Lacrimispora indolis DSM 755: one gene and its partner. The main gene of each other region encodes a partner of the protein of the gene in region 2 in a complex. Links are inferred from orthologs where the notes say so. Each region holds a gene or a part of one and is shown on either strand. Other genes may lie near its edges.

Region 1 (6,187 bases), 890 kb from region 2 along the record:
CGCCACCGCAATTCCCCCTTTTGCGGTTCCGTCAAGCTTTGTGAGAATGATGCCGGTAATATCAGCAACCTCCATAAACTGCTTTGCCTGTACAAGAGCGTTCTGTCCTGTTGTGCCGTCCAACACTACCAGAGTCTCCCGGTAAGCTTCCGGATATTCCTTGTCAATGATCCGGTTGATTTTCTTAAGCTCTTCCATTAAGTTTTTCTTGTTATGAAGGCGGCCTGCGGTATCGCAGATCAAAATATCCGCATGTCTTGATTTTGCCGCGGCAACTGCATCATAAACAACTGCCGCAGGGTCAGAGCCTTCCTGCTGGGCGATAATATCCACTCCTGCCCTTTTTGCCCACTCACTCAGCTGTTCAATGGCTGCAGCACGAAAGGTATCCGCTGCAGCTACAATGACCTTTTTTCCATCATCCTTCATCTGACCGGCCAGCTTACCCACTGAAGTGGTCTTTCCCACTCCATTGACGCCAATAATCAAAAGAACAGACCGCTGTGTTTCAAATTCATAGGCATTTTCCCCTAAGTCCATCTGTTCCATGATGCTGTCCATGAGGAGCTGTTTGCATTCTAACGGATCCTTGATGTTTTGTTCCTTTACCTTCTTTCTCAAATCCTCCATGATGGACATGGTGGTCTGGATACCTAAGTCCCCCATGATCAGGATCTCTTCAATCTCTTCATAAAACTCATCATCAATGGCTGAAAACCCGCTGAAAATGGAATCCACGCCTGCAATAATATTATCCCTTGTCTTCTGCAGTCCAGCAACCAGCTTCCCAAAGAATCCCTTTTTCTCACCCATAGTCGGTCTCCTTAACTTTCTAAATTTTCTTCAATCAGATTTACAGATACAAGGGTTGAAACGCCCTTCTCCTGCATGGTAATACCATACAAACGGTCTGCAGAAATCATTGTACCACGCCTGTGTGTGATGACAATGAACTGAGTAGATTTTGTCAGTTTATGCAAATATTTTGCAAAACGGTCCACATTGGAATCGTCCAGGGCTGCCTCAATCTCATCGAGAAGACAAAATGGAGAGGGCTTTAAGTTCTGAATGGCAAACAGCAATGCAATGGCTGTTAATGCCTTTTCCCCGCCGGAAAGCTGCATCATATTCTGAAGCTTTTTGCCTGGGGGCTGAGATATGATCTGGATTCCCGCCTCCAGAATATCCTCATCCTCCACTAATTCCAAAGTTCCCCGTCCTCCTCCGAAAAGCTCCTTAAATACCTTGTCAAACTCCATACGTATTTCACGGAACTTTTCTTCGAACTGTTTTCTCATTCCCGTATCCAGTTCATCAATGATCTTTAGCAGAGTGGCTTCGGCTGCCACAAGGTCATCGTGCTGGGTCTTCATGAAGGTGTAGCGCTCTGATACCTCTTTATAATCTTCGATGGCATTGACATTGACGTTGCCAAGCTTGCGGATGTCCTCTTTTAAAGACTGGATCATGCGTTTGATCTCCGGCAGTGACGTCCACTCTTCATTTCTTAAGTCGTTTGCAGTGGAATAGGTCAGTTCGTATTCATTCCACATATAATTGACATGACTCTCCATCCACTCATCCAGCTTTTCCTTCTGGCTTTGTAAGCGGAACAATTCTTTATCCAAAAGGCTGATTCTTCCGGTAAGCTCTTCCCTCTTTCGGAATAATTCCTTCTGCTCCCTGGAACTGGCCTCTTTTTGTGCGGACTTTTCGTTAATGACCCCTTCCAGTTCTTCTGAGCGTACCAGTTCTTCCTGAATCCGGCCCTTTAAGCTTTCAATTTCTTTCTGTTTCTCTTCAATGATGGAGTTGGAACCGTCGGTACCGTTTGAAAGCCCGCCAAGCTCCTCTTCCAAACGGTGAATTTCTTCTTTTACACGCCGGATATTTTCCTGTTCAAAATCATCCTTTTGCTTTAGAACTGAGGCTTTTAACTGGACAGATGACAAATCTTTGGAATACTGCTCCCTGTCTGACCTGGCTTTTTCCAGACGTCCGTTTAAACGCTCCAGTTCTTCTACCGTATCCTGATTCTGATTTTCCAGCTTATCAACCGCAGAAAGAAGCTCCTGCTGGCTGGCGCCGATCTCCCGGATCTGCACTTCCAGCTGACCGTTTTCCCGCTCCAGATCTCCGTAGGATTCCTTGATTTCCTCTTTTTTATCCTCAATACGGCGTATATTTATTTTAACCGTATTTTGCTTTAAATAAAGCTGCTGTTTTTCTGAACGGATCTTTTCCAGTTCCTCCCTGCATTCTGCAAGGAGTCCCTCGTTCATTACCAGCTCTGTTTCCAGGCGTTCCACATCAGAAAGAGCTTTGGTGCAGATCCCTTCCAGTTCCTCCATCTCCCGTTTCCGTCCCAGTAAATTGCTTGTATTCTTAAATGCGCCTCCTGTCATGGAACCGCCTACGCTTAAAAGCTCTCCTTCCAGGGTTACGATCCTGAAAGAATACTGGAACTTCTTTGCAAGGGCGATGGCATGGTCAATGGTATCCACTACAACCACACGGCCCAGCAGATAGTTTAAAAGGCCTTCATACCGGCCGTCAGCTTCCACAAGGGTATTGGCAAGCCCTAAGACTCCCGGCTCCGTCAGCGCCCGGTCCTGGCGGAAGGAATCCCTGCCTGCAATGCTGGTCAATGGAAGGAAGGTGGCCCTTCCATATCGGTTTTTCTTTAAATATTCAATCAGATGTTTTGCAGTGGCCTCAGAATCAGTAACGATATTCTGAATGCTGCCTCCAAGAGCGGTCTCAATGGCGATCTCATATTTTTTCGGCACTGTGAATAAATCCGCCACAACTCCATGGATGCCGTGGACCCGGTCTCTTACCTCCATAATCCGGCGGATGCTGCCGCCATAGCCTTCGTACCGTTCGGCAATGTTTCTTAAGGACTCCAGCTTTGTATAACTGGTATGGTATTCCTGCTGCTTATCATTTAAATTCTTATTAAGCCTTTTGACCTCGCCTTCCAGCTCTTCTGCCTTTCCTTCACTAAGGGACTGGGCCTTCTGGCCCTCGGCAATTCCGGCCTCGATCTCATCTGCTTCTTTTTGAAGAGCCGTCAGCTGTTCATCCTGCTCCGACTCATCACTTTTGAATTTTAAAAGCTTTTGGCAGACCTCGGAACGGCGCATATTCACCTGTTCCAGCATGGTTTCATACCGCTGCTGTTTTGCAGTCAGAGAAGCTTTTTCATTGAGGATGTCAATAATGCCTCCCTTGCCCTCTTCAATCTGCTGTTCCAAAAGGCGGATTTTCTCGTCCTCTGAACTTAAGGTCTCTTCCGCATCTCTAAGCTCTGTTACTGCGGTTTTTACCTGGCCGGCAATCAGGGACCGTTCTTCCTCATAGGAGGCCGCCTGAGCCATTTTCATCTGGATCTCCCCATGGATGGCCCTCACCCGTCCGGCAATGTGTTCGGCGTTCATCTGCTCTGTATTAATCTGTTCCTTTAATACATTGATCCGGCCTTCCAGGCTTCCCATCTCCACGTTGGATTTATTCTTCTCATTTCTGGCCGCGCCGGCTGACCTCTCCAGCTCCGCCAGATATGTATCCAGAATGTCATATTCTTCCCGGATCCCTTCTGATGCCTGTTTTGCATCTTCCAGATCAAGGGATACGATATTTTCCTTTTCCCGGTTTTCCTTCATCTGAACCTGAATCCCTTCTGTTTCCATCAGGAACTGGTTCACGTCGTATTTCTTTAAATCTTCCTTCAGTCGGAGATACTCCTTTGCCGCCTCGGACTGCCTTGCAAGGGGCCCTACCTGCTTTTCAAGCTCAGTGAGGATGTCACTCACACGGATGAGATTCTGTTTTTCATCTTCCAGCTTTTTCTGGGCAATGAGCTTGCGCCGTTTAAATTTAACAATACCGGCAGCCTCGTCAAATAATTCCCTTCGCTCTTCCGGCTTTCCGCTTAAAATCTTATCAATCTGTCCCTGTCCGATAATGGAATAACCTTCTTTTCCGATTCCCGTATCATAGAACAATTCATAAATATCCTTTAAACGGCAGGCACTGCCATTGATCATGTACTCGCTTTCGCCGGAACGGTAAACTCTTCGGGAAACCGTTACCTGGTCGTAATCAATGGTCAGGTGATGGTCAGAATTATCAAGGGTAATTGCAACGTAGGCAAAGCCCTGAGGTTTTCTCAGTTCTGTTCCCGAAAAAATCACATCCTGCATGTTGGAGCTTCGGAGCTGCTTTACTTTCTGCTCACCAAGGACCCAGCGCACGGCATCGGCAACATTGCTCTTGCCGCTGCCGTTAGGACCCACGATACCGGTAATTCCGTTATGAAATTCAAAGACGATCTTATTGGCAAAAGATTTAAAACCCTGGATTTCAATACTTTTTAAATACATACCCTTCTCCATTCTTAAGGCTTAAGATCCCATGATAAGCAGCCACCTGCTCCGCAGCCTTTTTAGTCCGTCCGGTTCCCTGTCCGATTATCTCCTGGCCTATGAGGACCTGGGCTTCAAATACCTTGTTGTGATCCGGCCCTTCTTCCCGCAAAAGCTCATAGCTTAAAGGTTCGTCCGTTTTACTCTGTACGATCTCCTGCAAGATAGTCTTGCTATCATAAAAGAGCTGCTTATGTTCCAGATCATTCATAATGAAACGAAGGATAAACTCTTTTGCATTAGCAAAACCACCGTCCAGATAAATGGCCCCTATCAGCGCTTCCATAGCATCAGACACGATCGACGCACGCCCCCTGCCTCCTGTGGCCTCTTCTCCCTTGCCCAAAAGTAAGTATTCCCCAAGCTTTATGCACTCCGCGCAATAGGCAAGAGTCGGCTCGCATACAATACTGGCGCGTATCTTAGTCAAATCCCCCTCCGGTCTCTCCGGATATTTGTGATACAGGCAGTCACTGGAAACCACCTCCAGCACGGAGTCCCCCAAAAATTCCAGGCGCTCGTTGCATTCCAGCTTATTTAACCGGTGCTCATTGGCATAGGAGCTGTGAGTCATGGCCTGTGTCATGAGATGCCTGTCCGAAAAACGGTAGCCGATCCGTTCCTCCAGTTCTTTTAAATTCCTGCTCATTATACACCTCTCTCTCATTATGAAAGAAGGTGCTGCGGACAGACTTAAAAGTCCCCGGCAGCACCCACATCTATTAATTTAAAGCATTCTTGATCTGTTCTACTGCGTCGCTGACACTTACGATGTTTTCTGCCACTTCTGTCGGAATTTCAATATCAAATTCCTCCTCAATGCCCATGATAATCTGGAACACATCAAGGGAGTCAGCGCCAAGGTCATCCACAAATGTGGAGTTCATGGTCACCTCATCCGGCTCAATATTTAATACCTCTGCAATTATGTTCTGTAGCTTTTCAAATTCCATTTCTTTTCCTTCCTCTCTCCTATTCTTGATTTCCTTATTTCCGCCCATGCTTTTTGGGCATAAAGGTATGCCCGAAGGGCGTTCCTTAGTCCTGCCCATGCTTTTGGGGCATAAAGGTATACCCTAAGGGCGTTTCTTCACTTTTTCTAAGACTTTCTCTTATCTTATCATTAATTCCCTGTTCTTTGAAGGTTACGCATTGAAGTATGGAGTTCTTCACTTCTGTCGCCTTTGAATTACCATGTGTCTTTACTACCAGGCCATTAAGTCCCAGAAGCGGCGCTCCCCCGTGCTGAGATGCGTCAAACGACTTTAGGCTTTCCTTCAAAGCTGGCTTTACAAGCAGAGCTCCGATTTTGCTCCTTAAACTTCCCATCATACCGCTTTTCACCTTGTTTATTAAGGTTGCGCCTACTCCTTCGTAAAGCTTCAGGATTACATTGCCTACAAATGCCTCACAAACAATGACATCTGCGCCGCCGCGTGGAATCTCTCTGGCTTCAATGCTTCCGGTAAAATGGATATCCTTGCACTCCTTTAACAGCGGAAAGGTCTCCTTTACAAGCGCATTTCCCTTTTCTTCTTCTGCGCCGATATTGACGATAGCCACTCTTGGATTCTTCACCCCCACTACATGTTCCATGTAAAGGGACCCCATTCTGGCAAACTGTACCAGATGGGACGGTCTTGCATCCACATTGGCTCCGCAGTCAATCAGCAGGGAAACACCTTTATCCGTAGGAATAAGCGGAGCCAGCGGTGGTCGTTCCACCCCTTTTATCCGTCCGACAATCACCTGTCCGCCAA
Region 2 (4,813 bases):
AAAGAACGGAGTACGGCTGATTGCGGTCATCATGAAGAGTAAATCAACTCATTATGGGGATACAAAGTCTCTTTTGGATTATGGATTTGCATTGAAGGCGGCAGGAACAGGGACAGCAGTTTCGTCCGCGGGATGGATCCAGGAGGGGACCAAATGGTATTACCAAAAGCAGGATGGAAACAAGGCCTGCAATGAGTGGCAAAAAATAAACGGAGTCTATTACTGGTTTGGTTCAGATTCTGTAATGGCAGAAAATTTCTGGGTAGAAAGCAGCGGGAAATGGTTTTATCTGGGCGCAGATGGAGCCATGCTTAAGGACACCGTTACTCCCGATGGATACCGGCTTGATTCTTCAGGCGCCTGGATCCGGTAGGAACATGGATATTTTGGCATAGAAAAAGAGCCTTTGGGCTCTTTTTCTATGCCAAATCCTCTGATGGGGCAGAATTGCTTTCTTCTGTTTCAGGCGGGCATTCTGTCTTTTGGGTGGCTTCGCTTATATCGGCCCGGTACTCCATGATCTCTTCCACGCTGCAGTCTAAGATCTTGCAGAGCATATCAATGGTGTGAGTGGAAACGAAGTTATTTTTCTTAAGACGTCCGATTTGTCCGGCACTGACCTTGCAGTACTTTATCAGATGGTACTGGCTGATGCTTTTCTTTTTCATAGTTTCCCAAAGTCTGTCATAAACGATCATGATTTATCACCTCTGGTCTTAATTAAACCGTGATTATCCAGTATTGCATATTATCCATAAGTGGTTTATATTATGGGAAAGGAGGAATACATAAATGAAAAAAAATATTTTTAACGTGATTTTTTATCTTATCTGCTTCTCTGTTCTCTGCAGCGCCATCTACCGCCTTGCCTTTACGGTGCCCCCGACTCCGGGAACGCCAGGCTATGAGGAATATTTTTGCGGCACAATTGTCATGAGCATTGGCATCGGGCTTATGGTGGTCGTGCCCAATCTTATCATCGAATATCTGGTGGGCAACTGGACCTCTTAGTCTTGACGCAGACAGGCTCTTCATTGTATGATGAGAAAATAAGGAAAAAATGAGGGAAGAAGAGGAAAAATCGGATGTGGTTTGCTGCCGGAGCCCTTTGCGCCATAGGTGCAGGCTTGTATTTGCGTTCTGAGTATGAAAAAGAACAGCTTTCCGTGGAAAGAACTGTTTTGAAAAGTCAAAAGATAAGAAAGGACCGTACCCTTGTGTTCCTTTCCGATTTGCACGAACACCGGTTTGGCGACGGCAATGAAAGACTTTTGGCTGCTGTGGATGAGACGGCGCCTGATCTTGTGCTGGTAGGGGGCGATATGATCTTCAGTAAGAGCAGGGCAAGCACGGATGCGGCGCTGGAGCTTATGGAAAAACTGGCCGGTAAGTATCCCGTATTTTGCGGCAACGGCAATCATGAGAACCGGCTGCTTTGGGAGCCTAAAGTGTACGGCAGCGCTTATGAAGACTATGTGAGCAGCTTAAAAAGGTTTGGTGTCAAAATGCTGGAAAACCGGACGGAACGGTATGGAGAAGATCTGGCTGTTACCGGGATCGATTTGGAACCGGGAGTTTACCGGAAATTCCGGCCGGAGCGTTTGACTGAGGAGGAGATTGAACAAAAGGCGGGAAAGGCATCCAGGGAGCGGTTTCAGATTCTGCTTTGTCATTCTCCTCTTTATTTCAGTGAGTGCAGAGGCTGGGGAGCTGATTTGACTCTGTCCGGCCATTACCACGGAGGTACCATAAGGATTCCTTACTTAGGAGGGGTTATGACACCTCAATACCAGTTTTTCCTCCCATACTGCGCCGGAGAGTTTACGGAAGGCGAAAGGCATATGATCGTGAGCAGGGGGCTTGGAACCCATTCCATCAACATTCGTTTAAACAATAAACCGCAACTGGTAGTGGTGGATTTAAAAACGAAATCATGATTTTGCGCCTGCCATATATTTACAGATGAGGAAGGATTTGATATACTGGTCAAAGGCATGCGTTAGTCTGCCTTGGAGGATTTTATGGGAATCTCTTATAAACTGGATAATTTCGAGGGTCCGCTGGATTTGCTGCTTCATTTGATCGACAAGAATAAGGTGAATATCTATGATATTCCCATTGCTGAGATTACGGAGCAGTATCTGGACTATGTCAATCACATGGAAACAGAGGATTTAAACATTGTCAGCGAGTTTCTGGTCATGGCTGCGACCCTCATTGATATAAAGGCACGAATGCTGCTTCCCAGGGAAACCAATGAGGAAGGCGAGGAGGAGGACCCAAGGGCAGAGCTTGTGGCGCGCCTTCTGGAATACAAATATTATAAATATATGTCTCAGGAACTTAGGGACCGGGAATTGGGGGCAGACCGCCTGCTGTACAAGACCCCTTCAGTTCCCCCTGAGGTGGCAAGGTACGAACCGCCGGTGGATTTGGACAAGCTTCTTGACGGCCTTACTCTGGCAAAGCTCCAGGAGATTTTCCGGGCTGTTACGAAACGCAAGTCTGACCGGGTGGATCCTATCCGAAGCCGGTTCGGCAACATTCAGAAGGAATCCATAAGCCTGGAAGATAAGATAAAATCGGTCATGGATTATGCCAGAGAGCACCGGAAATTTTCCTTCCGCAGGCTGCTTGAGCAGCAGCCGGACCGGACCCTTGTTGTTGTGACATTTTTAGCGCTTCTGGAGCTCATGAAGATCGGCAAGATCAGGCTGACCCAGGAGCATTTGTTTGATGATATGTTCATCGAAACCCTGGAGCCGGAAGGAGAAGACGGGGAACTGGATTTGTCAGATCTGGGAGAAGAAACTCCTTCCAGGGATACCGTTATGCCCGGAGAAGACTGGCAGGAAAGAGGAAATTGATGGATAAGGAAACTCTTGAGACCATTGGACCGAAAAAGAGCACAAAAGAAGAAAAAACCTGGGAAGCCGTAATTGAGGCGGTTCTTTTTACCATGGGAAATTCCGTTGAACTAAAGGCTTTGGCCGCGGCCATCGGCCAGGATGAAGCTGCAGCAAAGGAAGCTGTCCTTCGTTTGATGAAGCGCTATGATACAGGAAAAAGAGGGATGCAGATCCTGGAGCTGGAGAACAGTTACCAGATGTGCACACGGTCTGAGTATTATGAAAACTTAATCCGCGTTGCAGCTGCGCCCAAAAAGCAGGTTCTTACGGAGGTGGTTCTGGAAACTCTGTCCATCATAGCATATAAGCAGCCTGTGACAAAGCTCGAAATAGAGAAGATCCGGGGTGTTAAGTCGGATCATGCAGTCAATAAGCTGGTGGAATACAACCTGGTATATGAAGTGGGCCGTCTTGATGCACCCGGCCGGCCGGCATTGTTTGCCACCACAGAGGAATTTTTAAGAAGATTCGGCATCGGCTCCACCCAGAGTCTTCCGGTGGCCGATCCGGTAGTTGCGGCTGAGATACGCATGGAAGTGGAAGAAGAGCTTTCCGAAAGCGGGGATTTAATGCCGGCAGACCATAAAAAAGAAGATAACATTCAGGAGGAAACAAGGTGACAAAAGACATAAGAATAAAATATTTTACTGATAAAATCGAACGCTTACGCTATATTGAGGGCAAATCTGACTGGATTGATTTGCGCGCGGCGGAAGAAGTGGAGATGAAAGCAGGGGACTTTAAGCTGATTCCATTGGGAATTGCCATGGAGCTGCCTGCAGGGTTTGAAGCCCATGTGGTTCCAAGAAGCAGCACATTTAAAAATTACGGCGTGATCCAGACCAACAGCATGGGTGTGATCGATGAAACTTATTGCGGTGACAATGACCAGTGGTTTTTCCCGGCTTATGCCCTCCGGGATACAGTGATTCATATAAATGACCGAATCTGCCAGTTCCGCATTATGGAGCATCAGCCGGCCTTGTGCTTTGAGGAAGTGAAGACCCTGGGACATGAAGACCGGGGCGGCCATGGAAGCACGGGAAAACAATAACATTTCTATTGTGAGCAGAAGGCGAATCGAATTTCCTTAAAAGGAGATAATAGCATGAGAAGAAAGACAGGATATATGGCTGCCATCCTTGGACTGGCTCTGGCGGTTACTATCGGGGCAGGCGGCTGCGGGAAAAAGGAAGATAAATATTCTTACCGGGCTGCCGGGATCGAGGCACTTAACCAGGGCAACTATGACGGTGCCGTGGAAGCCTTTGACAAAGCCATTGATTCCTCCAAAGGACTGGTGGGGAAGTTTGATGTGGATGTGTTAAAGTACCGGGCAGAAGCCGAATACCTGGCAGGCGATTATACCTCCTCAGCAGACACCTATGACATACTCATCAAGGTGGATGGGGAACTGCCGGAATATTTGAATATGCGTTCTGTTTCCAAGGCAGGAGCCGGAGATCTAAAGGGCGCTATTGAGGATTATAAGAAAAGCGCCGGGCTGGATACGGAAAAAAAGGCACCGGGCAGGCTGAAAGCACTTTTGGCTGCAGGGGCTGCCATGGAGAAGGAAGGAACGGTTTCCGATGCCATGAGCCTCTATGAAGAGGCCCTTCAGGACGGGGAACAGAGCGCGGAGCTTTACAACCGGATGGGCTTATGCAAGCTGGCCGAAGAGGACTGGGATGGAGCTGCGGAATATTTTAAGAAAGGTCTTTCTGCGCCGGACAGCGCCCAGGTTCCGGAGCTTTTGTTTAACCAGGCTGTTGCCGAGGAACATAAAGGCGAATTTAAAACAGCCCTGGATTTGATGCAGCAGTATATTTCCGCTCATGGTCCTGATGAGGAAGCCGAGCGGGAGATCACATTTTTAAAGACAAGATAGGTTGGAGTGATTGATG

What was found.
Region 1: the proteins of K401_RS0120570 (region 2) and smc are in contact, whole or in part, in a crystal structure (PDB 3ZGX), measured with the Bacillus subtilis proteins. The link is inferred for Lacrimispora indolis DSM 755 from one-to-one orthologs.

Annotation. Positions count from the first base shown.
Region 1 is NZ_AZUI01000001.1:5,166,714-5,172,900, forward strand. What follows is about bases 625-4,785. They hold smc (chromosome segregation protein SMC), read right to left. Parts: upstream 4,386-4,785; coding sequence 825-4,385; downstream 625-824. Other genes in these bases: ftsY (signal recognition particle-docking protein FtsY), read right to left, coding at 625-813; rnc (ribonuclease III), read right to left, coding at 4,366-4,785. In the rest of the region: more of ftsY, read right to left, coding at 1-624; more of rnc, read right to left, coding at 4,786-5,076; acpP (acyl carrier protein), read right to left, coding at 5,150-5,380; phosphate acyltransferase PlsX, read right to left, coding at 5,466-6,187. UniProt on the Bacillus subtilis protein: Required for chromosome condensation and partitioning.
Region 2 is NZ_AZUI01000001.1:4,274,516-4,279,328, forward strand. What follows is about bases 1,158-3,944. They hold K401_RS0120570 (segregation and condensation protein A), read left to right. Parts: upstream 1,158-2,021; coding sequence 2,022-2,867; downstream 2,868-3,944. Other genes in these bases: K401_RS0120565 (metallophosphoesterase), read left to right, coding at 1,158-1,937; scpB (SMC-Scp complex subunit ScpB), read left to right, coding at 2,867-3,529; K401_RS0120580 (dUTP diphosphatase), read left to right, coding at 3,526-3,944. Also shown: K401_RS0120550 (serine hydrolase), read left to right, coding at 1-373; K401_RS0120555 (helix-turn-helix domain-containing protein), read right to left, coding at 420-698; K401_RS0120560 (hypothetical protein), read left to right, coding at 793-1,011; more of K401_RS0120565, read left to right, coding at 1,086-1,157; more of K401_RS0120580, read left to right, coding at 3,945-3,963; K401_RS0120585 (tetratricopeptide repeat protein), read left to right, coding at 4,018-4,797; GTPase HflX, read left to right, coding at 4,811-4,813. UniProt on the Bacillus subtilis protein: Participates in chromosomal partition during cell division. May act via the formation of a condensin-like complex containing Smc and ScpB that pull DNA away from mid-cell into both cell halves.